DNA from 3 places in the Marinobacterium sp. YM272 genome. Region 1 is predicted to be linked to each of the others. Evidence: predicted binding sites of a transcription regulator. Region 1 holds the regulator's gene; each other region holds the start of a gene.

Evidence for each region. Region 1 encodes LexA, which represses DNA repair genes until DNA is damaged. Its sites were predicted from a motif close to TACTGTNTANNTANACAGTA; they were not measured.
Region 2: a site for LexA is predicted at 1,246-1,265, ahead of ACQUQP_RS04020 (error-prone DNA polymerase). Genes of this name have one in related genera too.
Region 3: a site for LexA is predicted at 1,708-1,727, ahead of recA (recombinase RecA). Genes of this name have one in related genera too.

What each region holds. Positions count from the first base shown of each region.
Region 1 covers NZ_CP194171.1:2,230,160-2,237,968, forward strand. The annotation lists gene ACQUQP_RS09970 (universal stress protein) at 1-88, opposite strand, end outside; gene ACQUQP_RS09975 (hypothetical protein) at 167-670, shown strand; gene ACQUQP_RS09980 (DUF1653 domain-containing protein) at 685-903, shown strand; gene ACQUQP_RS09985 (DNA topoisomerase I) at 950-1,660, opposite strand; gene topA (type I DNA topoisomerase) at 1,861-4,497, shown strand; gene ACQUQP_RS09995 (DUF6586 family protein) at 4,516-5,043, shown strand; gene ACQUQP_RS10000 (SulA-like leucine-rich domain-containing protein) at 5,156-5,569, opposite strand; gene lexA (transcriptional repressor LexA) at 5,590-6,207, opposite strand; gene dinG (ATP-dependent DNA helicase DinG) at 6,326-7,809, shown strand, end outside.
Region 2 covers NZ_CP194171.1:849,935-857,743, reverse strand. The annotation lists gene ACQUQP_RS04020 (error-prone DNA polymerase) at 1-1,230, opposite strand, end outside; gene ACQUQP_RS04015 (Y-family DNA polymerase) at 1,417-2,805, opposite strand; gene imuA (translesion DNA synthesis-associated protein ImuA) at 2,807-3,427, opposite strand; gene ACQUQP_RS04005 (LysR substrate-binding domain-containing protein) at 3,525-4,424, opposite strand; gene ACQUQP_RS04000 (aspartate aminotransferase family protein) at 4,579-5,931, shown strand; gene ACQUQP_RS03995 (3-keto-5-aminohexanoate cleavage protein) at 5,921-6,745, shown strand; gene ACQUQP_RS03990 (TAXI family TRAP transporter solute-binding subunit) at 6,815-7,780, shown strand.
Region 3 covers NZ_CP194171.1:1,027,969-1,035,777, reverse strand. The annotation lists gene ACQUQP_RS04865 (regulatory protein RecX) at 27-512, opposite strand; gene recA (recombinase RecA) at 600-1,649, opposite strand; gene ACQUQP_RS04855 (CinA family protein) at 1,757-2,233, opposite strand; gene ACQUQP_RS04850 (heavy metal response regulator transcription factor) at 2,485-3,168, shown strand; gene ACQUQP_RS04845 (heavy metal sensor histidine kinase) at 3,165-4,535, shown strand; gene ACQUQP_RS04840 (CopK family periplasmic copper-binding protein) at 4,843-5,115, opposite strand; gene ACQUQP_RS04835 (CopK family periplasmic copper-binding protein) at 5,334-5,606, opposite strand; gene ACQUQP_RS04830 (ABC transporter substrate-binding protein) at 5,834-6,844, opposite strand; gene ACQUQP_RS04825 (ABC transporter permease) at 6,929-7,809, opposite strand, start outside.

The DNA of each region.
Region 1 (7,809 bases):
GGCGGGCAAGTTCCACAGCGCGGTCTGAAAGCTGGGGACACTCTTCGGACAGGTCAACGGCGAGCAAAATGCGGGTGTATCGGGCCATAGTCAGGGCTCCTTGTTGCCAAGACTCCAGGTGCGGACTGCGCCTGGTTTTTATTAGTTTCACTTACAGGATAACACCATGAAATGGTTAATCATCACTTTGGTGGTGAGTTCTCTGATCGGATCCGTGATGTGGGTCATGCCCTCTCCCAGAGAACGTTTTCAGGCTCAGCTGCGTTTGAAGGCGCGTGGGCTGGGGTTTCAGGTACAGATTGCACAGCTTAACCTGCCGCGTCAGCGAGGCGAAATGGAGGCTGAGACACTCAGTGTTCCCGTTTACCGCCAATTGCGTACCAACCTGAGCGGGAAAGAGAAAAGTGATTGGCGGAGCTGGCAGGTGTGTCGCGCCGAGACGCTGGCAACCGAGGGACTGATCGATGGCTGGAGCTGGATCAATGGGGAGGGAAGCCTGTCACCGGCTGCTCTTGAGCGGCTCTGCCAGACGCTTACCGCCTTGCCGGAGGACGTCCTGGCCCTGGAGTCGACGCCGATTCACCTGAGCGTGTTCTGGAAAGAGAAAGACGAGCGCTCACTCGAGCAGATCAAACAAGCCATCGATCCACTGATTGAGGCAAAAGTGTGAAAGGAGAGGTGGAGATGGATCCGCAGCAGCTTAGCCCTGGCATATATCGTCATTACAAGGGCAAGGATTACGAAGTTATTGGCGTTGCCCGGCACTCTGAAACCGAAGAGTGGATGGTGGTCTATCGTACGCTTTACGGCGATTATGGCCTCTGGGTGCGGCCGTTCGATATGTTTACCGAGAAGGTGACACTGGCAAGTGGTGAGCAGGTGGCCCGTTTTGAGCGGGTATAGGTTCTCGCGCGTATAAGAATCGCTGCGACTGGAGCAGGGTAATGACTTACTGGTTGAGGTAATCGTCGAGGGAGTCGGCGAGGGCGCCGGCGCCGAAATCGCGTTTCGGTTGCAGCTTGTCGATCTCCGCTTGCAGCCGCTGCTGTAACGGCTGTTTCTGTTGCTGAGGAATCGTTGCCCGAACCAGAACCGCCTTGCCGTGTTTGTAGTGGGCCAGGGCGCCGTGTTTCTCGCCGTTCTTCAGCAGCCTCTCGGCCTGGGTGATGTGTGCCTCGGTAACCATGGAAACGTTCAGCCAGTAAAGCTCCTGCTGGTACGCCTGGGCAAGCTGGGGCGTCAGGCGTCCCTTTTTACCCATTTCGAGCAGCAGCTTCTCGGCGAAGTTGAGATAGATCTGGGCGCGTCGAACGGCGCGGTCGCTTTCAAACCCCTGTGGACGCTTCTTGATCCGGTCGGTGGATTCCTTGTTGCGGGCGATCTCCTCCATGAGGTCTGAATCCGGCGCGAGAGCGCTGATCTCCTCGATCAGGGACATGGCGTGCTGATTCAATTTGTCGACGATATCCGGCCGGCAGCCGATCTCCTTCAGCACGCCCAGGGCATGGAGCGTATGCTCGGACTGCTCTTTCAACCACTTCAACCGGTCAGCGCGAAACTTGTTTTGTGCTTCTCGCGAGGTGATGACATAGTTTGCCGCGAGCGCAGCGATTCCGACCAGGCCGATCAGTACGACATACAACAGATTGTCTGACAGCATCAACTTTGGCACTCTGAAAAAAGAGACAGTTAGCGCTATGAAGTATAAAGTGCGCGCGCTTACTTTGCGACGCTGGAGCCCTTTACCAGCTTATCGTTGTGCTAGCGGATAGTTAGCCTTTGCTTGACCCCCGTTCAGGCAACACTTATATATGCACGCATATTCCGGGGCCCGACCAGTTTGTTTAAGGATATTTTTTGATGGGTAAAACGCTCGTTATTGTGGAGTCGCCAGCCAAGGCGAAAACGATTAACAAATACCTCGGTAGTCAGTACGTGGTTAAGTCGAGCGTTGGCCATATTCGCGACCTGCCGACCAGCGGCAGTGCCGCCAAGAGCGATCCCAAGGAACGCGCGAAGCAGGCGGCGTTGACGCGTAAGATGTCGCCGGAAGACAAGGCCGAGTACAAAAAGCGCAAGGCCCGCGAGCAGCTGGTTGCACGCATGGGCGTGGACCCGGAAAAAGATTGGGATGCGCGCTATGAAATCCTCCCTGGCAAGGAGAAGGTAGTCGATGAGCTGAAAAAGCTGGCGCGCTCCGCTGATGAAATCTATCTCGCAACGGATTTGGACCGCGAAGGGGAGGCGATCGCCTGGCATCTGCGTGAAGCGATCGGTGGTGACGATAGCCGTTTCCGCCGTGTGGTGTTCAACGAGATTACCAAGAAAGCGATTAAAGAGGCGTTCGAAGAGCCGGGCCAGCTCGATCTGAACCGTGTCAATGCTCAGCAGGCGCGTCGTTTTCTCGATCGGGTGGTGGGTTATATGGTGTCACCGCTGCTGTGGGAAAAAGTGGCGCGTGGGCTCTCTGCCGGCCGTGTACAGTCTGTTGCCGTCAAGCTGGTGGTGGAGCGTGAGCGGGAAATTCGCGCATTCGTGCCTGAAGAGTACTGGGAAGTTCACGCCGATGCATTGACCCCCGACGAGGAGGCGCTGCGTCTGCAGGTCCTGAAACAGTCGGGCGCCAATTTCCGCCCCACCAGCGAAGAGCAGACGCAGGCGGCGCTCAAGCTGCTGCAGGATGCCTCCTTCGAGGTGCTCAATCGTGAAGACCGCCCGACCAGCAGCAAACCGTCGGCGCCGTTTATCACCTCGACCCTGCAGCAGGCGGCGAGCACCCGTCTTGGCTTCGGCGTAAAGAAAACCATGACGCTCGCCCAGCGCCTCTATGAGGCCGGTTACATCACCTACATGCGTACCGACTCCACCAACCTGAGCAATGAGGCCGTGGAAGCCTGCCGAGAGTACGTCAAACAGTCCTTTGGTGATGATTACCTGCCGCAGGACCCCGTTCGATATAGCTCGAAGGAGGGTGCCCAGGAAGCGCACGAGGCGATTAGACCATCCGACGTAAATATGAAGCCTGAATCACTGGCGGGCATGGACCATGACGCGGTACGTCTTTACGACCTGATTCGCCGCCAGTTTATCGCCTGTCAGATGCTGCCGGCGCGTTACCTGAGCACACGATTGCAGGTCCGGGCCGGTGATTTCGAGCTGTCCACCAAGGGACGTATCCTCAAATTCGACGGTTATACCCGCGTGATGTCCAGCAAGGGCAAGAATGATGAGGATCTGATCCTGCCGGACGTGAAGCCTGGCGACAAACTTGCGCTAAAAGCGCTTGATCCCAAGCAGCACTTTACCAAACCTGCGCCACGCTACACCGAAGCCAGTCTCGTCAAAGAGCTGGAAAAGCGCGGTATCGGCCGCCCATCCACCTATGCGTCGATCATCTCCACCATCCAGGACCGTGGCTATGTCGATGTCCAGGGACGGCGTTTCTACGCCCAGAAAATGGGTGATATCGTCACGGAGCGCCTTGGTGAGAACTTCTCCGACCTGATGGACTACGGTTTTACCGCCCGGATGGAGGAGTATCTCGATGAAGTTGCGCAGGGAGATATGGACTGGAAGCAGCTGTTAAACCGCTTCTATACCGATTTTGTCGATAAGCTTGAGCACGCCCAGGACCCGGAAGAGGGTATGCGTCCCAATACGCCGACGCCGACCGATATCGACTGTCCGGAGTGTGGCCGCAAGATGATGATCCGTACCGGAAGTACGGGCGTATTCCTCGGCTGCTCCGGCTACAACCTGCCGCCGAAAGAGCGCTGCAAGGCGACAATCAATCTGATTCCCGGCGATGAAGTTGTCAGTGTCGATGGTGATGACGAAGAGGAATCCCGCATCCTGCGCAACAAACATCGCTGTGACCTCTGTGGTGCCGCCATGGATTCTTATCTGGTGGATACCGAGCGCAAACTGCACGTCTGCGGTAACAACCCGGATTGCGCGGGCTACGAAGTTGAGAAAGGCAGCTTCAAGATCAAGGGTTACGATGGCCCGGTGATCGAATGTGACAAGTGTGGATCGGAGATGCAGCTGAAAACCGGCCGTTTCGGCAAGTTCTTTGGCTGCACCAACTCTGACTGCAAGAACACCCGCAAGCTGCTGAAGAACGGCGAGGTGGCACCACCAAAGATCGATCCGGTGCCGATGCCCGAGCTCCAATGCCAGAAGGTGGATGATACCTATGTGCTGCGTGACGGTGCGAGTGGTCTGTTCCTGGCCGCCAGCCAGTTCCCGAAGAATCGTGAAACCCGTGCACCGCTGGTGTCCGAGCTGAAGCCGCACCGTAGCGAGATCGATGCCAAGTATCATTACCTGCTTGAAGCGCCGGAAAAGGACGAGGACGGCAATCCTGCAGTGGTTCGTTACAGCCGCAAGACCAAAGAGCAATACGTGATGTCGGAAAAGGATGGTAAAGCTACCGGCTGGCGTGCGTATTACGTTGATGGCCAGTGGCGCACCGAACACGCACGTAAAAAGAAATAAGCTTCAAGGAGTGGCTGGATGAGCGACATCTATTTATCGCGGACGAATCAAAAGCTCAGTTTTGTCCGACTTCACCTGGAAGCGCTGGAGCATGCCCAGCACTCCAATAGCTGGAACAAGCATGGGCTGGTTGAATCCTACAACGAGTCGGTGCTGTTTCATCTGATCGGTGCGGTGCGCTCCTTCCTTCGCGAGATTGGTGAGCGTTACCGGCTGGATGTTGAGGCGGTTCATACTATCGCTGATCTGCAGAAACTGCTGGAGACGACCGGTCAGGAGTCGCCAGAGGTGAATGAGCTGGCGCAGCTGGCGGAAAGCCCCGCAGGCTGGATTAACAGCCTCAACAGGGCATACGCCGGTTGTTGGTCAGCGACAGACAAGCATCTGAAGCGCTCCGACTCTTCTCAAAGTCTTTCTGAGATTCATGTGGTGCAAGTCAATCCTGATCACTCGGAAGACCCGCAGCTGCTGGTTGAGTATCGTCAGTGGTTCAATGAGCTGGACGGGCTTGTGGAAAGGTTGCGCAGCTCCATGCTGGAGTGGTGAGGTAAGTATGGCCCTCGTACCAGCTCCTGGCGGGTGTCTATGAGAGGGCCGTTTCTATTGAGCTGTATCCGGTTCAGCCTGAGGGAATGTTGAGTTTTATCTGGGTGAGAGCTTAGCAGCCTCTCACTACTATCCCCTGTGTGTCGCTCCTCGCTGCGGATTCCTGCAGTTGGGTCAAGCCACTTTCGTCTAACTGTTCGTGCCAGGATACCACTGCGTGGCAGGTGCGTGCCTCCAGTGCGCGGCGCGCCAGGTCCAGCGTCGAGTGCTTGTCATTGGCCTTGAGCAGCCACAGTCGTTGAATGTCGACTCCGGCTTGTGCCAGCGATTCCCGTGTCAGCTCGGAGGGTGCGTTCACGATCGCCAGCCAGCGTTCCTGCTGGCTCAACTGAGCCAGCATTGGCAGTAGTAGAGGCGAGAGCGAGACTTCGCTGTTGTGCTGAATGATTTCGGTTACGCGCCCCGTGTTGATGGGTTGCGTGGAGCTGTGCGAATTGCAATCGTAATCTACCGCGGATGCGTACATGCTGGCACCTCATCTGGTCTTCAAAGGTCAGCTCTCTGTCGGATGACACCGACGCCCAAGCCTTCTATCTGAAGTTCCTGTTCAGAAAGGTCGACCTCTATGGGTTCAAACTCTTCGTTTTCTGCTATCAGGTACACCATGCGTCCTTCACGGTGAAAGCGTTTAACTGTGACTTCATCGCCAATCCGGGCGACGACAATTTGACCCTCGTGTGCTTCCGGCGTTTGGTGCACGGCAAGCAGGTCACCATCAAGGATGCCGATGTTCTTCATGCTCATGCCGCGCACCCGGAGCAGGTAATCCGCGCTGGGTTTGAAAAACTCGGCGCCGATCGCGCAATAGTTATCGATATGTTCCTGCGCCAGGATCGGCTCACCCGCTGCAACCTGACCGATTATCGGCAGGCCGTCATTGGCGGCTTCCTGCTCCAGTTCCGGCAGGCGAATACCGCGCGACGTACCGGGGATGATTTCGATAGCGCCTTTGCGGGCCAGCGCCTTGAGGTGCTCCTCGGCAGCATTGGCAGAGCGGAAGCCCAGATCCCGTGCTATGTCTGCACGCGTAGGCGGGTAACCGGTCTCGTCGATATGGCGGCGGATGCAGTCGAGTACTTCGCTTTGGCGTTTGGTCAGTTTCATCGTCGTATGTCTATTTATACAGTACATGTAGTTTTATACAGTATTTTTTGTCCGTCAAGCAAGCATCTGTCTAAATATCCAGTCTCTTGCTATGATGCGTCGCCGTTTCGTTCCGGAGGTGCCAGGTTTGCTGGATGCAGCAATAAAAAAGAGTATTCAGTCCGCGTACAGCCAGTTTCTGTCGAGCAAAGGTCTGAAGGCACGTGTCGCCCAGAAGCAGATGATTGCTACGATTGCGCGGGGGCTGGCAGGCATTGGCATGGGTGATAAGGGTGAGCGCCTCGGTGAAAAACATGTCACTGTAGTGGAGGCCGGCACCGGAACCGGGAAGACCATCGCCTATCTGCTGGCTACCCTGCCGGTGGCCAGTGCGCGCAAGAAAAAGGTCGTCTTATCGACCGCAACGGTTTCGCTTCAGGAGCAGCTGGTCAACAAGGATCTGCCGGAAGTTATCGAGCATGCTGGCCTCAAGGTCGATTTCCAGCTGGCAAAGGGGCGGGGCCGCTACCTGTGCATCAATAAGATTGAGCAGCACCTGGAACGTCAGGGTGAGCTCGGACAGATGGCGCTTTACGAGGATGAAGAAGCGGAGGTGCTTGATCCTGCGATAAAGGCGTTGTACCGGGATCTCGTCGATCGTTTCGCGTCCGGTCAGTGGGATGGCGACCGGGATAATCTCGCGGATACGCTGGATGATCAGATCTGGCGTCCGTTGACCAGCGATCATATGCAGTGCAGTAACCGCCGCTGCCTGAACTTCTCCGCCTGTCCTTTCTACAGGGCCCGGGAGCGGCTTGATACGGTTCAACTCGTAGTTGCCAATCACGACCTGGTGCTTTCCGATCTGGCGCTCGGCGGTGGCGCGATTCTTCCCGACCCCGGGGATACCATCTACGTTTTCGACGAGGGCCACCATCTGGCGGATAAAGCCAGTGGTCATTTTGCGTTTTCGATGCGTGTGGGTGCGAGTCAGAAGTTGCTTCAGGGTCTTCCGAAAAAGCTCGGTGCCCTGATTGATGAGGCCGAAGGTGCGCTGGCGTTGCGGGATCCATCCGAGCGGCTGCAGCGCCCGGTGAGTGACGCTTTGCTCAGTATCGAGCAGGTCGAGCCGATGCTGGTCGCGCTGTTCGATAAGTCCGAGGGCTCGAACCGGGTCCGGTTTCATAAAGGAAAAGTGCCGGAAGCGCTGAGTCTGTTGTGTCGGGATCTGACCAGTGCTTCGGAGAGAGTCTCGCAGCAGCTGGAGCAGGTCGTGTCGGTACTGCGGGAGGCGATGGAGGGGGAGATCGCCGATGTGGATCGTTCCGTTGCCGAACGCTGGTATCCGCAGATAGGGCGCGTCTGGGGGCGGGTGCAGCAGGTCAGTTGGCTGGCGCGAAGTTTCGCCACACCAGACCTGGAAGGTCGCTCGCCGACGGCTCGCTGGGTTTCGCGACTGGACAATAACGGTCTGGTGGATCTCGAGATGCGCAGTGCTCCGGTTTCGTCGGCTGATACCTTGAAGGAGCACCTCTGGGAGGTCTGTTTTGGCGCGGTCGTCACTTCAGCGACACTGACTGCGTTGGGGCGTTTTGATAGGTTGCTGGACCAGTTGGGGCTTCC
Region 2 (7,809 bases), 1.4 Mb from region 1:
GCTGATCACGGCGGCGGCCAGCCCCGCCCGTTCGCGGCCGTAGCGCCGGTAGATATACTGGATCACCTCTTCACGACGCTGATGCTCGAAATCCACATCGATATCGGGCGGCTCGTTACGCTCCTTCGACAGGAAACGCTCGAATAGCAGGTTTACCTGGCGCGGGTCTACCTCGGTGATCCCCAGGCAGTAGCAGACCACCGAGTTGGCCGCCGAGCCTCGTCCCTGGCAGAGAATATCGTTCTCGCGGGCAAAGCGAACGATATCCTCAATGGTCAGAAAATAGGGCTCGTAGCGCAGCTCCTCGATCACCTTAAGTTCATGCTCGATCAGCTGGCGGACCTTCGCCGGCTCGCCCTGAGGAAAGCGACGCTTGACGCCAGCCTCGGTCAGATTCCGCAGATGCGACTGGGGAGTGAGGCCAGGCGGTACCAGCTCGGCGGGATATTCGTAACGCAGCTCATCCAGGGAAAAATCACACAGGGCGGCGATCTTCAGCGTCTGCTTGCGCAACGTCTGCGGATAAAGCTGCGCCAGCCTGGCCAGCGGTCGCAGGTGACGCTCGGCGTTAGCGCCCAGCTGCCAGCCCGCTTTCATCACTGTGGTCCTTAGCCGGATCGCCGTCAGCAGATCCTGCAGCGGCTGGCGCCCCGGCTCATGCATCCGCACATCGCCGGCACAGACCAGCGGCAGTTGATAGCTCTCCGCCTGCTCCAGTAAACGCTGGTAGCGCCAGCTGTCGTCGCTGTCGAGCAGACGTTCCAGCAGCAGCCAGCTGCGCTCATCGTGATGCCGCTGCAGCCACTGCAGATCACTCTCCAGCCGCGCTTCATCCGGCCCCGGCTGATACAGCAGCAGACAGCGATCCAGCCCGGTTTCAAAATCCTCCAGCGTCAGCGAGTACTCACCTTTTTTGGCCCGTCGCCTCCCCGTGGTAATCAGCGAGCAGAGCTGGGCATAGCCGGTACGGTCCCGCGCCAGCAGCACCAGCAGCCGGCCATCTAGACGAAACTCGCTGCCGATCAGCAGCTTGAGCCCCAGCTCCTTCGCCTCCTGATGGGCACGCACCACGCCAGCCACCGAACACTCGTCGGTCAGCGCCAGCGCCCGGTAGCCCAGCGATGAGGCCTGGGCGACCAGCTCCTCCGGATGGGACGCGCCACGTAGAAAACTGAAATTGGAGATCGCATGCAGCTCGGCATAACCGATCTCAGAATCTTCTCTGACCACCTGAATAGACCAATATACTGTTTATATATACAGTATATTGGCGCAAAAAAATGCCCGTCTCAAGTGCCCCATTGATGCTGGTTGCACGCAGGTCGAGCCTGGCTGTGAGGGCAGCGAACCGACCGAAGCGATGCCGCCACCACAACATGAATGTGGCCTGACTGACAGCCTGCCAGGGGCCCGGGTTCAACCAAACCAGCCGTGAATAAACCAGTCTCCGCTTGAGTCATTGAACACCCAACCGCAGCGTCCGTCGGGCCAACGGGCCACGTAGTAGTCACGCTGTACCGGCCCGTCCCACCAGCCGCTGCAGATCCGTTCCGGCCCGCGCAGCCAGTGAAGGGTGCGCTGCTCACCGGGTGATAGACGCCTGGGGGTGGCAAGCAGCCAGCCGGGCCGGGCCAGTCCGGTGGGAGGCCTCTCTCCCTTGCCTGTTTCTGTAGTGCAGGCACGTTCAGGCCGGTGATCGGCACACCAGCCCAGCGGCTGTACCGCATCCTTACCCAGGCGACTGCGCAACCGGCTGATCAGCTCCGCCGGGGTTGTCTGCGCCTGGGTCGGCGCAAACAGGTCGGCGTTATGCACCTGCTGTCCCTGGCCCTCCTCCGCATCCAGCTGCAGCGCCAGTACCGGCGCCCTGAGCTTTTCCCGCTCCAGCTGCAGGCGGCAGAGCTCCAGCCAGTGCGCCGCCGAGGCGGTGCCGCCGGCATGGCCGATTGTCAGCTGTTGTTCACCGCTGTCACGCTGAAATAGCGAGATATGCAGTTGTGCCACCTGCTGCTGGCGGATACGCAGAAATCCTTCCAGCGCCTCCAGCAGACGCCGCAACGGAAACAGCAGTCCCTGGCTGTGGATAATTTCAGCGGCCAGATCGACACGCTGACTGAAGCGTTCCGGCGCAATGAACGGCTCCGGCAGCGCCGCGCCCGGCTCGACGATTTTTTCCAGCTCCCGCAGCAACGACTGGCCAAAGCGCTGCGCCAGCTCGTTACGCGGCAGTCTGAGTAGATCCCCCAGGCTGCGCAATCCCACGCCCCGCAGCTGTTCGCCAGGCTTGGCCGGCAGCCCCAGTTGGTCAATGTTCAGTGCATGTAAGCGCGCCCACCAGCGCTCGCTGTCACTCTCAATACACGAGCCGACCCGGGCCAGCAGTTCCGCGCCCCTGGCGGTTTCACCCACCGCCAGCTGTGCGCTATAGCCGCTGCGCTGTATGCTGCTGTTGATCTGCTCAAGCAGCGCCTCCAGGCCACCGAAGTAATGCAGCATGCTGGCGATCTCCAGCAACAGGGACTGGGGCGGACAGAGACTGATGCGGGCACTGAAACCGCCGGCCCAGAGCGCCAGTTGTTCAAGGCTCTGGCGCAGCTGCTGTGCGCTTGTTTCCAGCAGCGTCAGCTCCGGGCTCAACGCCAGCGCAGTGGCCAGCGCCTGGCCGGCTTTGACACCCTGAGCCTCTGCCGCAGGATTAGCCAGCAGAATCCGCTGGCGGTTATCCAGCAACGCCTGCGGGGAGTCCTGCGGCAGAACATGCAGCTCCAGCGACAGCCAGGGAAAATGCAGACAGAGCCAGCGCATCTCAGAGTACCGCCGGCAGATCCAGCGATGCGGCGGGCAGAGGCCAGCCCGCACGACGTTTCAGCAGCGCAACCTCGGCACCGGCAGCGCCGGAGTCAAGGTGAAGACGGTAGGCCGCCGGAGAGGACTGGGCACGAACGCTGTCGGGTCTCAGGATTATCCCCAGCCCACCACCGGTCTGTGCCGCCAGTTGCAGTCGCCTTAACGCCGCTGTGGCTACCTGGGCATCAAGCCAGCCCAGTACCAGCGGCGCACAGCCGCTTTTCAGCGCCTGCTCGATCGCCCAGAGCCGCTCCTTGAGCGAGTGGGTACGCACCAGTTGCTGGGCTTCCGGCCGGATATCAGCCTGCAGCAATGCCAGCGCATAGGGTTGATGGGGCGGATCTATCCAGAACACCGGGCGCTCCGGTGCCGCGCGGCGCAGCAGCGGCCAGATCAGACGCAGCTCGCCACGCCCTTCGCCGGCATGCAGCAGTTCGATCAGTTGCCCTTTCAGCCAACCACCACCCAGACGGGCATCCAGCTCAGGGTAGCCGCTGGATTCCAGCGCCTGCGCCTGAATTCCGGCGTCCTGAGTGCCGCGCCATAGCTGTCCCTGCTCCATCAATTGAACCAGAGCCATCATCAACACCTCAAAATACTGTATATATACACAGTATTTTGGGACAAAAACGGCGGCTTCTCAAGCGGGTCGATAGATCGACAGCGACTCTCCGGCTTTACCTCTGATTGAGCTGCTGGCTCAGCCAGCTGTGAAACTGCTGAATCCCCTGAGTCCCGCTGCGGTAAGGCGGCACCAGAAAATAAAAGCCGTATCCACTGTGATAGCTGATCCCCAGCGGATTGACGACCTCACCGGCAGCCAGTGCAGCAGCCGCCATGAAATCCGGCACCAGGGCGATGCCCTGACGCTGCCGCGCGGCTTCCAACGACATGTAGAAATGTTCGAAACCGTGGTTATAACGTAGTTGAAGCTCGCGCGGCTCCTGACCGGTGACCTGCTCCAGGAACTGACGCCAGAGCTGAGGCCGGGTCGTGTGCTGCAACAGCGGATGCGCCAGCAGATCCATCGGTTTCTCTATCGCCGCCTCCCGCAGCAGGTCGGGATGAATCACCGCCAACAGCTCTTCCTCCCGCAGTAGCACGGAATGCTCATGGCTCAACGACAGCGGCAGACAGCGGATCGCCATATCCGCTTCGGAGTCGCGGAAATGGAACTCGCCATCGCCACTGAGCATCGTCAGATTCAGCTCAGGCATCGCCTGCCACAGGGCATCCAGCCGTGGAATCAGCCAGAGGTTGCTGAACGAAGGCGTCAGATTCAGTGTCAGCGAACTGGACTCATGAGCACGCTGCTGCAGGATGGCGGTGGCGGTCTGGATTTTTTCGATCGCCTGAGAAATAGCCGGCAGGTACAGGCGCCCCGCTTCGGTCAGTACCAGGCCTGAAGGCGCGCGATCAAACAGTGGCTGTTCCAGATACTGTTCCAACAGCTGGATCTGTTTACTGACCGCGCCCTGGGTTACACACAGTTCCCGGGCCGCGCGCGAAAAACTCAGCCGACGCGCCGCCACTTCGAAAGTGCGCAGGGCATTGAGTGGTGGTAATGAACCCGGCATGACCATACCCCCTGTGGAAAAGTCCGGATGTGATCCGGCAAGCCAGATATGCACACCCTATGAGTTTTATTCATACCTTCTGAGAATATATCGTTTGTTGCCCGATCGTAATCTACCTTTAATGCAACAAACGCAATAAATAGTCAGGTGCATCGTGACCCAGGTATTTCACCGCCACTGTCACTCCGATCTACCCTTCGCCAGCCACGGCGACGGCCCCTATATCTATGACCAGAACGGCAAGGCCTATCTCGACGCCAGCGGTGGCGCGGCGGTTTCCTGCCTCGGGCACAACCATGCGGGTATCAGGGCCGCCCTGCATGCGCAGATCGATCGGCTCGCCTACGCTCACAGCTCGTTCTTCACCACCGAGGTGGCAGAGAATCTGGCCAGCCGTCTGACAGACAGCGCGCCCGGATCGCTCAACCACGTCTACTTTGTCAGCGGCGGTTCTGAAGCGGTGGAATCAGCACTGAAACTCGCGCGCCAGTATTTTGTTGAGACCGGCGAGCCACAACGCACCCGTTTTATCGCCCGGCGCCAGAGCTACCACGGCAATACCCTGGGCGCCCTGGCCGTGGGCGGTAACGCCTGGCGCCGCGCGCCCTTTGCGCCCCTGTTGATACCCGCCGAACATATCGCCCCCTGTTACCCCTATCGCGACCAGCAGCCGGGCGAATCCCTCTACGATTACGGCCAGCGCGTTGCCAACGAACTGGAGCAACGGCTGCTCACCGTGGGCCCGGAAACGGTGATCGCCTTTATCGCAGAGCCGGTGGTCGGCGCCACTGCCGGAGCACTGGCGCCGGTGGAGGGCTATTACAAACGTATCCGCGAGATCTGCGACCGCTATGGCATTCTGCTGATTCTTGATGAGGTGATGTGCGGCATGGGCCGCACCGGAACCCTGTTCGCCCATGAGCAGGACGGCATCGAGGCGGATATCGTCACCATCGCCAAGGGCCTCGGCGCCGGTTATCAGCCGATCGGTGCCATGCTGGCCTCGGACCGGATCTACGACGCCATCGCCAGCGGCTCCGGCTTTTTCCAGCACGGCCACACCTACATGGCCCATGCCACGGCGATGGCAGGCTCCCTGGCGGTAATGGATGCGTTCGAGCAGGAGGGCATCCTGGCGCGCGTTACTCCCATGGGTGAAGCCCTGAATAACCGTCTGCAGGAGCGCTTTGGCGGGCACGCCCATGTGGGGGATATCCGCGGACGCGGCCTGTTCAGAGCGCTGGAACTGGTGCACAACCGGGACAACAAGCGTCCTTTCGATCCAGGCTCGAAACTGGACAAGCGGATCAAGGCCGAAGCGATGAAGCAGGGCCTGATGTGCTACCCAATGTCCGGTACCATCGATGGCCATCGCGGCCACCATATTCTGCTGGCACCGCCGTTTATCATCACCGAGACACAGCTCGACGAACTGACCGATAAGCTCTACCAGGCCGTAGACAAAATCACCGCCGAGGTACTGAGGGAGTATCCGGATGCGGGATGAACGCCTGATCATTGTGGCGCCCAACGGCGCCCGTCGAACTCACAGCGATCACCCGGCCCTGCCGGTCAGCCCCGAAGAGATCGCCGATACGGTGGCGGCCTGCGTCGAGGCCGGTGCCGCCATGGTGCACCTGCATGCACGCGATCAGCTGGGCGGACACTCCCTGGAGATCAGCGACAACGCGGCGGTGATGGAGGAGGTGCGCAGACGGGTGGGTGATCGCGTAGTGGTTCAGCTCACCACGGAAGCGGTGGGACGCTACCAACCCGCCCAGCAGATGGCGCTGATTCGAGCCCTGGAGCCGGAGGCCGCTTCTTTCGCTTTACGGGAGCTGATCCCGTCCCCCGAATATGAATCGGACTCAGGCAATTTTTTTCACTGGGTGGCCGAGCGCAATATCCTCGCCCAGTACATTCTCTATTCCGAGCAGGACCTGCGCTATTACCTGGATCTGCTCGAACGCGGCCTGCTACCGTCCCGGCGCCACCATCTGCTGTTCGTCCTAGGACGCTACTCGGCAAACCAGCAATCAACCCCTGAGGATCTTGCCCCCTTTATCGAGCTACTACCGCGTCTGAATGACCGCCGCTGGGCGATCTGTGCCTTTGGCGCCCGGGAGCAGGAGTGCCTGTTGGCTGCTGCTCAGAAAGGCGGCGATCTGCGTATCGGTTTCGAAAACAACCTGCTGAAACCCGACGGTGACCTGGCCGCCAGCAACGCGGATCAGGTCCGTGACCTGGTCGCAGCGCTGGAAAAATCAGGCTATACCCCGACCGGCGTCAGCACTCTGCGTGCCGAATCGGATTTCCAATAACAACAACTCAAAAAACCTGAACTAGACTGAAATTCATACTCAGTGGAACCAACCAATGGAGCGTGACATATGAAGAAGATCAAATCAGCCCTGATCGGCGCCGGCCTGACGGCCATGCTTGGCGTCACATCTGTACAGGCGCAGGATTTCATCACTATCGGAACGGGCGGTGTAACCGGCGTTTACTACCCTACCGGTGGAGCGATCTGTCGACTCGTGAACAAGGATCGTTCAGAACACGGTATCCGCTGCTCGGTAGAAAGTACCGGCGGTTCAGTTTATAACCTGAATACCATTCGTTCCGGTGAGCTGGATATGGGCGTGGCCCAGTCCGACTGGCAGTATCACTCCTACAACGGTACCAGCCAGTTTGAAGAGGCCGGTCCGTTCAAGGAGCTGCGCGCCGTATTTGCCATTCACCCAGAACCGTTCACCGTGGTCGCCCGCGCCGATGCCGGCATCAAGACTTTCGATGATCTCAAGGGCAAGCGCGTCAACGTAGGTAATCCCGGCTCCGGCCAGCGCGGCACCATGGAGGTACTGATGGAGGCCAAAGGCTGGACCGAGGATGACTTCGCCCTCACCTCCGAGCTGAAAGCCGCCGAGCAGTCCAAGGCGCTGTGCGACAACAAGATCGATGCCATGGTCTACACCGTCGGTCACCCGAGCGGCTCCATCAAGGAAGCCACCACCTCCTGTGACGCTGTGATTGTCGAAGTGGCAGGCCCGGAAGTAGAGAAACTGATTGAGGAGAAACCTTTCTATCGTGTGGCCACTATCCCCGGTGGCATGTATCGCGGCAGCGATGAAGACGTCAAAACCTTCGGTGTAGGCGCGACCTTTGTCACCTCATCCAATGTGGATCCGAACCTGATCTATCATGTAGTAAAGGCGGTCTTCGACAACTTCGATACCTTCAAGAAGCTGCACCCAGCCTTCGCCAATCTGAAGAAGGAGGAGATGGTCCACGATGGCCTGTCTGCGCCTCTGCATGAAGGCGCCATCAAGTACTACAAGGAAGCGGGCCTGATGTAAATCGTCTGCGAACATCCTTCGCAACGGGA
Region 3 (7,809 bases), 1.2 Mb from region 1:
TTCAAGGCATTCAGCGCCAAAAACGTTCAGTCTTCGTTCACTTCCAGCGCATATCGAATCTCGTCAAAGCCGAATCCCCGCCCCTGAAGATGGCGCACCCGTTTCGCCTTCTCTTTCATATCAGTCACCGGGCGCCCTCCATACTTGCGTTCAGCCAGCTCTCGGGCCTGTTCAAACCAGTCCACCTCCTCCTCTTCCAGCACCTGCTCGACCAGTGCTGAAGCGATCCCTTTATTCTGCAGATCAAAGCGGACGCGGCGTTCACCATAGCCCTGGCCAACACGCTGGCGGAGGATCATACCGGCGCAGCGCAGATCGCTCTGGTAGCCATCCGCCGCCATTCGATCGAGTACTTTCTGCAGCAGAGCCTCTTCCACAACCCGACTGCGAAAACGGCTTTCAAGCTCATGACGGCTGTATTCACGCCGCGCCAGCAACTGGATAACAGCCTCGACCAGGCCCGACTCGGTTTCGATCAAGTTATCGTTTTTACTTTTTCGCTGGCCAAACATCGATCTCGCTACCTCCAGAACGCAGAAAAGGCCCCGAAGGGCCTTTTTCATTTTATACAGACGCGCAGCACTTAAATTCAGTGGCAATTAGAATTCAAGTTCAGCGTTCTTGTCAGCGTCTTCCTTGCCTGCTTCTTCTTTCGGCTTGGCCACGTTAAGCAGCTCGGCACGGATAGCGGTTTCGATCTCATCCGCCACTTCCGGGTGCTCCTCCAGGTAACGCGCCGCGTTGGCCTTACCCTGGCCGATCTTGTTGCCCTGGTAAGCGTACCAGGCGCCGGACTTGTCGATCAGTTTCTGCTGCACGCCCAGGTCGATCACTTCGCCCATATGGTAGATACCGGCGCCGTACATGATCTGGAATTCAGCCTGACGGAACGGCGGAGAAACCTTGTTCTTAACCACTTTGACGCGGGTTTCGTTACCGACCACCTCATCGCCCTGCTTGACCGCACCGGTACGACGGATATCCAGACGTACGGAAGCGTAGAACTTGAGCGCGTTACCACCGGTGGTGGTTTCCGGGGAACCGAACATGACACCGATCTTCATACGGATCTGGTTGATGAACACCAGCATGCAGTTCGCCTGCTTGACGTTACCGGTCAGCTTACGCAGAGCCTGAGACATCAGACGCGCCTGCAGACCGACGTGGGAATCACCCATCTCGCCTTCGATTTCCGCCTTCGGCACCAGCGCTGCCACGGAGTCAACGATGATCACATCAACCGCACCGGAGCGGGTCAGCATGTCGGTGATTTCCAGCGCCTGCTCACCGGTATCCGGCTGGGAGACCAGCAGCTCGTCCACATTCACGCCCAGCTTTTCAGCGTACTGCGGATCCAGCGCGTGCTCGGCATCGACGAATGCACAGGTTTTGCCCTGCTTCTGCGCCTGGGCAATCACCTGCAGGGTCAGTGTGGTTTTACCGGAGGATTCAGGACCGTAGATCTCAACGATACGTCCATAGGGCAAACCGCCTATACCCAGAGCGATATCCAGGCCGAGCGAACCGGTCGAAACAGCCGGAATCGCCTCACGCGGCTGGTCACCCATGCGCATGACCGCGCCCTTGCCGAACTGACGTTCAATTTGCGATAGCGCCGCATCAAGCGCCTTCTTTCTGTTATCGTCCATCACTCAACCTTTATCAAAGCCAGAGCTTTTATCGAGAGCCGTAAAAGCCGGATCAAAATACTGTATACCTGACCAGTATTATTCCAGAAAAAGGTTAATTTGCAACCTCAGTCGGGGAGATAGGCCAACAGCCCCTCAAGCGCCTGTACCACGGCCTGTCGGCGCACGGTTTCGCGGTCGCCATGAAAAAAACTCAAGCAGGTTACCGTGGGTTTTCCACGCACCGCCCAGGCCAGCCAGACCGTCCCCACCGGTTTCTCCGCAGAGCCCCCATCCGGGCCTGCGATACCACTGATCGCCACCGCGATATCGGCACTGGAGTTGGCCAGCGCGCCCTCTGCCATCTGGGTAACGACAGACTCGCTGACCGCGCCGAATTGCTCCAGCGTTTCCGCTTTCACACCCAGCATCCGCTGCTTGGCATCATAGGAATAGCTGACAAAACCACCCTCAAACCAGGCCGAACTGCCCGGTATCGCCGTCAGCGCCTCGGCCACCCAGCCGCCGGTACAGGACTCGGCCGTAATCGCCGTTGCTCCCGCCTTTACAAGTGCCTCTCCAACACTGCGCGCCAGTGCTTCCATACATCCCCACCTTTTTTCTGATTATGTGTCGCACTCTTCTGATTCGTTATTTATGCGACTTTAGTCGAATCAGTATATAAGCCACGTATCTGATGACCAGCCCCGCTTACCTGCCGCCCTCCGACGCCTTTAACCGCGGAAGCCGGCAAGGGACTTGTCGCCCACCCGCGCCGACAGATTACATTTTTGTCATTGTGCCCACCGCCGCACTGTTTGCTGGCAGAATATTGTCCAGCGGAGGATTAGCGTAGATGAAGATACTGATCGTCGAAGATGAGGAAAAAACCGGCAGCTACTTAAAGCAGGGGCTTACCGAATCCGGTTACGTGACCGACCTTGCCACCCGGGGCATCGACGGCCTGCACCTGGCCACTACAGAAGAGTACGACCTGATCGTGCTCGATATCATGCTGCCCGAAATCAACGGCTGGCACATTCTGGAAGCGCTGCGCAAACGGGGCGATGAAACCGCCGTTATTATCCTCAGCGCCCGGGATCAGGTTGATGACCGCGTCAAAGGACTGGAGATGGGGGCAGACGATTACCTGATGAAACCCTTCGCCTTCTCCGAACTGCTGGCACGGGTGCGCAACCTTCTCAGGCGCAGTCAGCAGACCGTGGAGCCCACCACACTCAAGATCGCCGATCTGGAGGTGGATGTGATCGGCCGACGGGTGGCCCGCGCCGGTCAACGCATCAACCTGACTGCCAAGGAGTATACGCTGCTGGAGTTTCTGCTTCGGCGCCGCGGTGAGGTGCTGTCCCGTTCACTGATCGCGTCCCAGGTCTGGGATATGAACTTCGACAGCGACACCAACATTATAGAGGTAGCGATACGCCGCCTGCGCAGCAAAATTGACGACCCCTTCCCCACCAAGCTGATCCATACCATGCGCGGAATGGGCTATGTGATGGATGAACCCGAAGCATCATGACCTCGCTCACCAGCCGACTGACCCTGCTTTTTGTCCTCGTATTCACAGCCATGTTCACGGTGCTGGGCCTGGTTATTCAACACAGCGTCGACCAGGAGTTTGAAAACCAGGATTTCAAAAGGCTGGAGGAGAAGCTGGAAACCGCTGCCCGACTGGTCGAGGGTCTGCAGAGCAACGGTGAGTGGGCGCTTGTCGATACCATCATGGATACGGCGCTGTCCGCACACGACAGCATCCGCGTGCGGATCGAGACAACACAGGGCGATACGCTGTTCAGCGACCGTCCCTTCAACTCGCCCTTCGATGCGGCTCAACTGCTGGCAGAGCCGGGACAGATAAAACACCGCAACTGGCAGGATGGAGAGACTGAGTTCCGCGGCGCGGCGATGGCGCTCTACGCGCCGCGCAGCCTGATTATCACCGCGGCCATGGAGACCAGCCAGCAGGCGGTGTTTATGCAGCACTTCTCATCCCGGCTGCTTAAAGTGATGCTTTGGGCCGCCCTGTGCAGCGGCTTTCTGGCCTGGTGGGTGACCCGGCAGGGGCTGGCCCCACTGCTCAGCATGGGCTCGGGTGCGAAAGCGGTCACCGCCTCCCATCTTGATCACCGGGTGCCTCTCGACAGCATGCCGTTCGAGCTGCACAACCTGACGAAGGAGCTCAACCGGATGTTCGAGCGCCTGCAGGACTCGTTCACCCGGCTGAATAATTTCTCCTCCGATATCGCCCATGAACTGCGCACCCCGATCAGTAACCTGACCACCCAGATGCAGGTTTCCCTGTCGCAACAGCGCAGTGCCGAAGAGTACCGGGATGTGCTGGCATCCAACCTGGAAGAGCTGGACAAGCTGTCGCGCATGATCGCCGACATGCTGTTTCTCGCCAAGGCGGAAAACGGCATGGAACTTCCCTCCAGAGAGCAGTTCAGCCTCGATCAGGAGGTGCTCAAGCTGTTCGAGTTCTACGAAGCACTGGCAGAAGACTACGAGATTACGCTGGAGACTCACGGACAGGGCAGCATAATCGGCGATCGCATCATGATCGACCGGGCCATCAGCAACCTGATCTCCAACGCCATCCGTCATACCCACCAGGGCGGGCGGCTCGACGTGAATATCAGCAGCGCTGCCGACACTGTCAGCATCAGCATCAGAAATACCGGCGACGAGATCCCGACCGCCGATATCCCCTACCTGTTCGACCGTTTCTACCGCGTCGACCAGGCCCGCTGCCACGCCGATAACGAAGGCACAGGCCTGGGGTTATCCATCACCCAGGCGATTGTCAGAGCCCACGACGGCACCATCGATGTCAGCTCCGGTGATGGCGTCACCTGCTTTACGCTGACCTTCCCGGCCGCGGATTAAACGCGTCGGTTTCAACCTCTTGCTATACCGGCACCAGGCTGGGAAGAACTCCCGGCCTATGCTGCATCTCATACAGAGTCTATCGCCTGGAGCCGGGCATCACCGGCTGAAAGAATATAAGAGCTGGTTTGAGCAATCCCATCCAAGGTCTCCCCCTACCCGCCAATAAGAGGCCGCGTTTTCAGTTCCATTAAAAGCGAATCAGGCTTCACCTGAAGGCGGGCAGTCTCCAGACAAACGAAAAAAAGGCCTCTTCCCATTAAAGGAAAGAGGCCCTTTGGTGCCAGTTGGCGTGAGTGCGGAGAGCTCAGTCAGCGTTACGCTTCAGCTCGATCTGACGCACTCGCGCGATTTCGTTACCAACCATGGTGATCTCTTTACCGCTGGCAGTGGTCAGGCTTGTACCCTCGTCCACTGACTTCACGAGACCAAATTCGTTTTCCACGCCCATTTTGCCATCATCGAAAACATACAGGGTGCCACCGTCCTGCAGACCATATTTCTCAACCGGTGCCAGACCGGCAACAGCAGCAGAGCTCATCAGGACAAAACCGGCAGCAATCAGTGTTTGTTTAATCATCGTCTTTATCTCCTTGAGTAAGTGTTCGAGAGCTATATTAAGGCCCCGGCACTTACTCAAAGCTGACGCCCAGATTACATAGCCGTAAGGTTTTAAAACGGCCTGTTTCGCGGTTTTTACCAACCGAAGCATTCATGCCACGGACTTTATTACAGGCATAAAAAAAGAGCCTGCAAAAAGGCTCTCTTTCAGTGTCGCTTGAGCGGTCGCGGTGATGCTCAGTCAGCGTTACGCTGCAGCTCGATCTGACGCACACGTGCGATTTCGTTACCAACCATGGTGATCTCTTTACCGCTGGCAGTGGTCAGGGTTGCGCCCTCTTCCACTGACTTCACGAGACCGAATTCGTTTTCCACGCCCATTTTGCCATCATCGAAAACATACAGGGTGCCACCATCCTGCAGACCGTATTTCTCAACCGGTGCCAGACCGGCAACAGCAGCAGAGCTCATCAGGACAAAACCGGCAGCAATCAGTGTTTGTTTAATCATCGTCTTTATCTCCTTGAGTAAGTGTTCGAGAGCCATATTACGAGCGCGCCACTTACCCAAAGCTGACATGAAGATTACATGACCGTAATGTTAATCAAACGCAGAAATAAGCGGGCTTACACTGGAACGGAGAAAGAGGAGCGGAGAAACCAGGAGCGCAGAAATAAGATCAGACGGGAAGAACAGAAGCCCCCGGGCGGAGGCTCCCGTTTAATTCAGGCGCTTAATTACAGGCCCGCTTTTTCATACACCGCGTGGGTCCAGGCGCCTTCCGGTTTCTTGGTGATAACCGGTGATGAATCGCCGCTCAGCAGGATATCCACGGTACGATCGAAGGCGGCAGGATCCAGGTAGCCGATCTCTTTCGGGTTACCTTCCAGCAGCTTGGCGATCTCTTTCGCCATGCGGATCTGGTGATCTTCGGTCTGGGCGCCGGTGTCGTCATACTCCAGCACGATCTCAGCGGCCTCTTCCGGATGCTCGGCGGCGTACTTCCAGCCCTTCACCGAGGCTTTCAGGAAGCGCGCCAGCTTGTCGACCATTTCCGGATCGGCCAGCTTCTCTTCGGTGGTGTAGAGGCCGTCTTCCAGCATCGCCACGCCCTGGTCTTCATAGCTGAACACGGTCAGCTCTTCCGGCGTCAGGCCGCCATCGAGCACCTGGCCATACTCGTTGTAGTTCATGGTGGAGACGCAGTCCGCCTGGCCCTGGAAGATCGGGTCCACGTTGAAGCCCTGCTTCAGCACGGTGACGCCGCCTTCGCTACCATCGGTGGCGATACCGAGCTTGGACATCCACGCCAGGAACGGATACTCGTTACCGAAGAACCAGACGCCGAGGGTTTTATCCGTCACGTCCATCGGCTGCTCGATACCTGAGGATTTCAGGCAGGTCAGCATCATGCCGGACTTGTTGAAGATCTGGCCGATGTTTACCAGCGGAAGCCCCTTCTCACGGGACGCCAGCGCCGCCGGCATCCACTCTACGATCACGTCGGCGCCACCACCGGCGATCACCTGCGGCGGCGCGATATCCGGGCCACCCGGCTTCACGGTCATATCCAGGCCTTCCTCTTCGTAGAAGCCCTTATCCAGCGCCACGTAGTAACCGCCGAACTGCGCCTGGGTCACCCATTTCAGCTGCAGCGTCAGCGGATCCGCCGCCTGTACTGCAGTGGTAGACAGCGCCGAAAAAGCCAGCGTACATCCTGCAATCAGAGAACTGATGTTTTTCTTCATCCTGTGTAGCTCCTGCTTTGACAAACCGTTTTTGGACTATCTGTTTTAAGAACCGTTGTAAGAACCGTTTTCCAAGAGAATTACTTAACCTGCAGCCCGGGTGGAGGGATGCCAGAAGGTCAGCTTGCGCTCCAGCAGCGCCAGCAGGCCGTAGCTGATAGAGCCCGCCAGAGCGGCAACCAGAATCGTGGCCCAGACCATATCCATGTTCATGCGCCCCACCTCGGTGGAGATGCGAAAGCCCATACCCACAATCGGCGTGCCGAAAAATTCGGCAACGATGGCACCGATCAGCGCCAGCGTGGAGTTGATTTTCAGGGCGTTGAAGATGAACGGCAGCGCCGCCGGCAGCTGTACATACCAGAGCGTCTGACGACGGTTACCCGCATAGGTGTGCAGCAGATTAAGGTGCAGGTTGTCGCTGGCGTGCAGCCCGGCCAGGGTATTCACCAGCATCGGGAAGAAGGTCATGATCACCACCACCGCCGCCTTGGACTGCCAGTCGAAGCCGAACCACATCACCATGATCGGTGCGATACCGACGATGGGGATCGACGACATGATATTGCCGATCGGCATCAGCCCCTTCTGCAAAAACGGGCTGCGGTCGATCAGCAGCGCAATTACAAAGCCGCTACCACAACCGATCAGCCAGCCGGCCAGCACCGCCTTAAGCCAGGTCTGGGCAAAATCCTTGGCCAGGGTTTCCAGCTCGGAAAAGAAGGTGATGCCGATGGTGCCTGGCGCCGGTAAGAGCACCGAAGGCACCGCGAAACCGGTGCAGATCAGCTGCCAGAGCACCAGCAGCAACACCGCAAACAGTGTTGGCACCGCCAGGTTCACGGCGCGCACCGCTGCTTTGGATTCCAGCCTGTCGCCCAGGGCGGTCAGCTGCTCCATGGCAAACCATCCGCCCAGCAGCATCAGAGGAATCAGCACCAGCCAGATCGGCTGACGACTGTAGG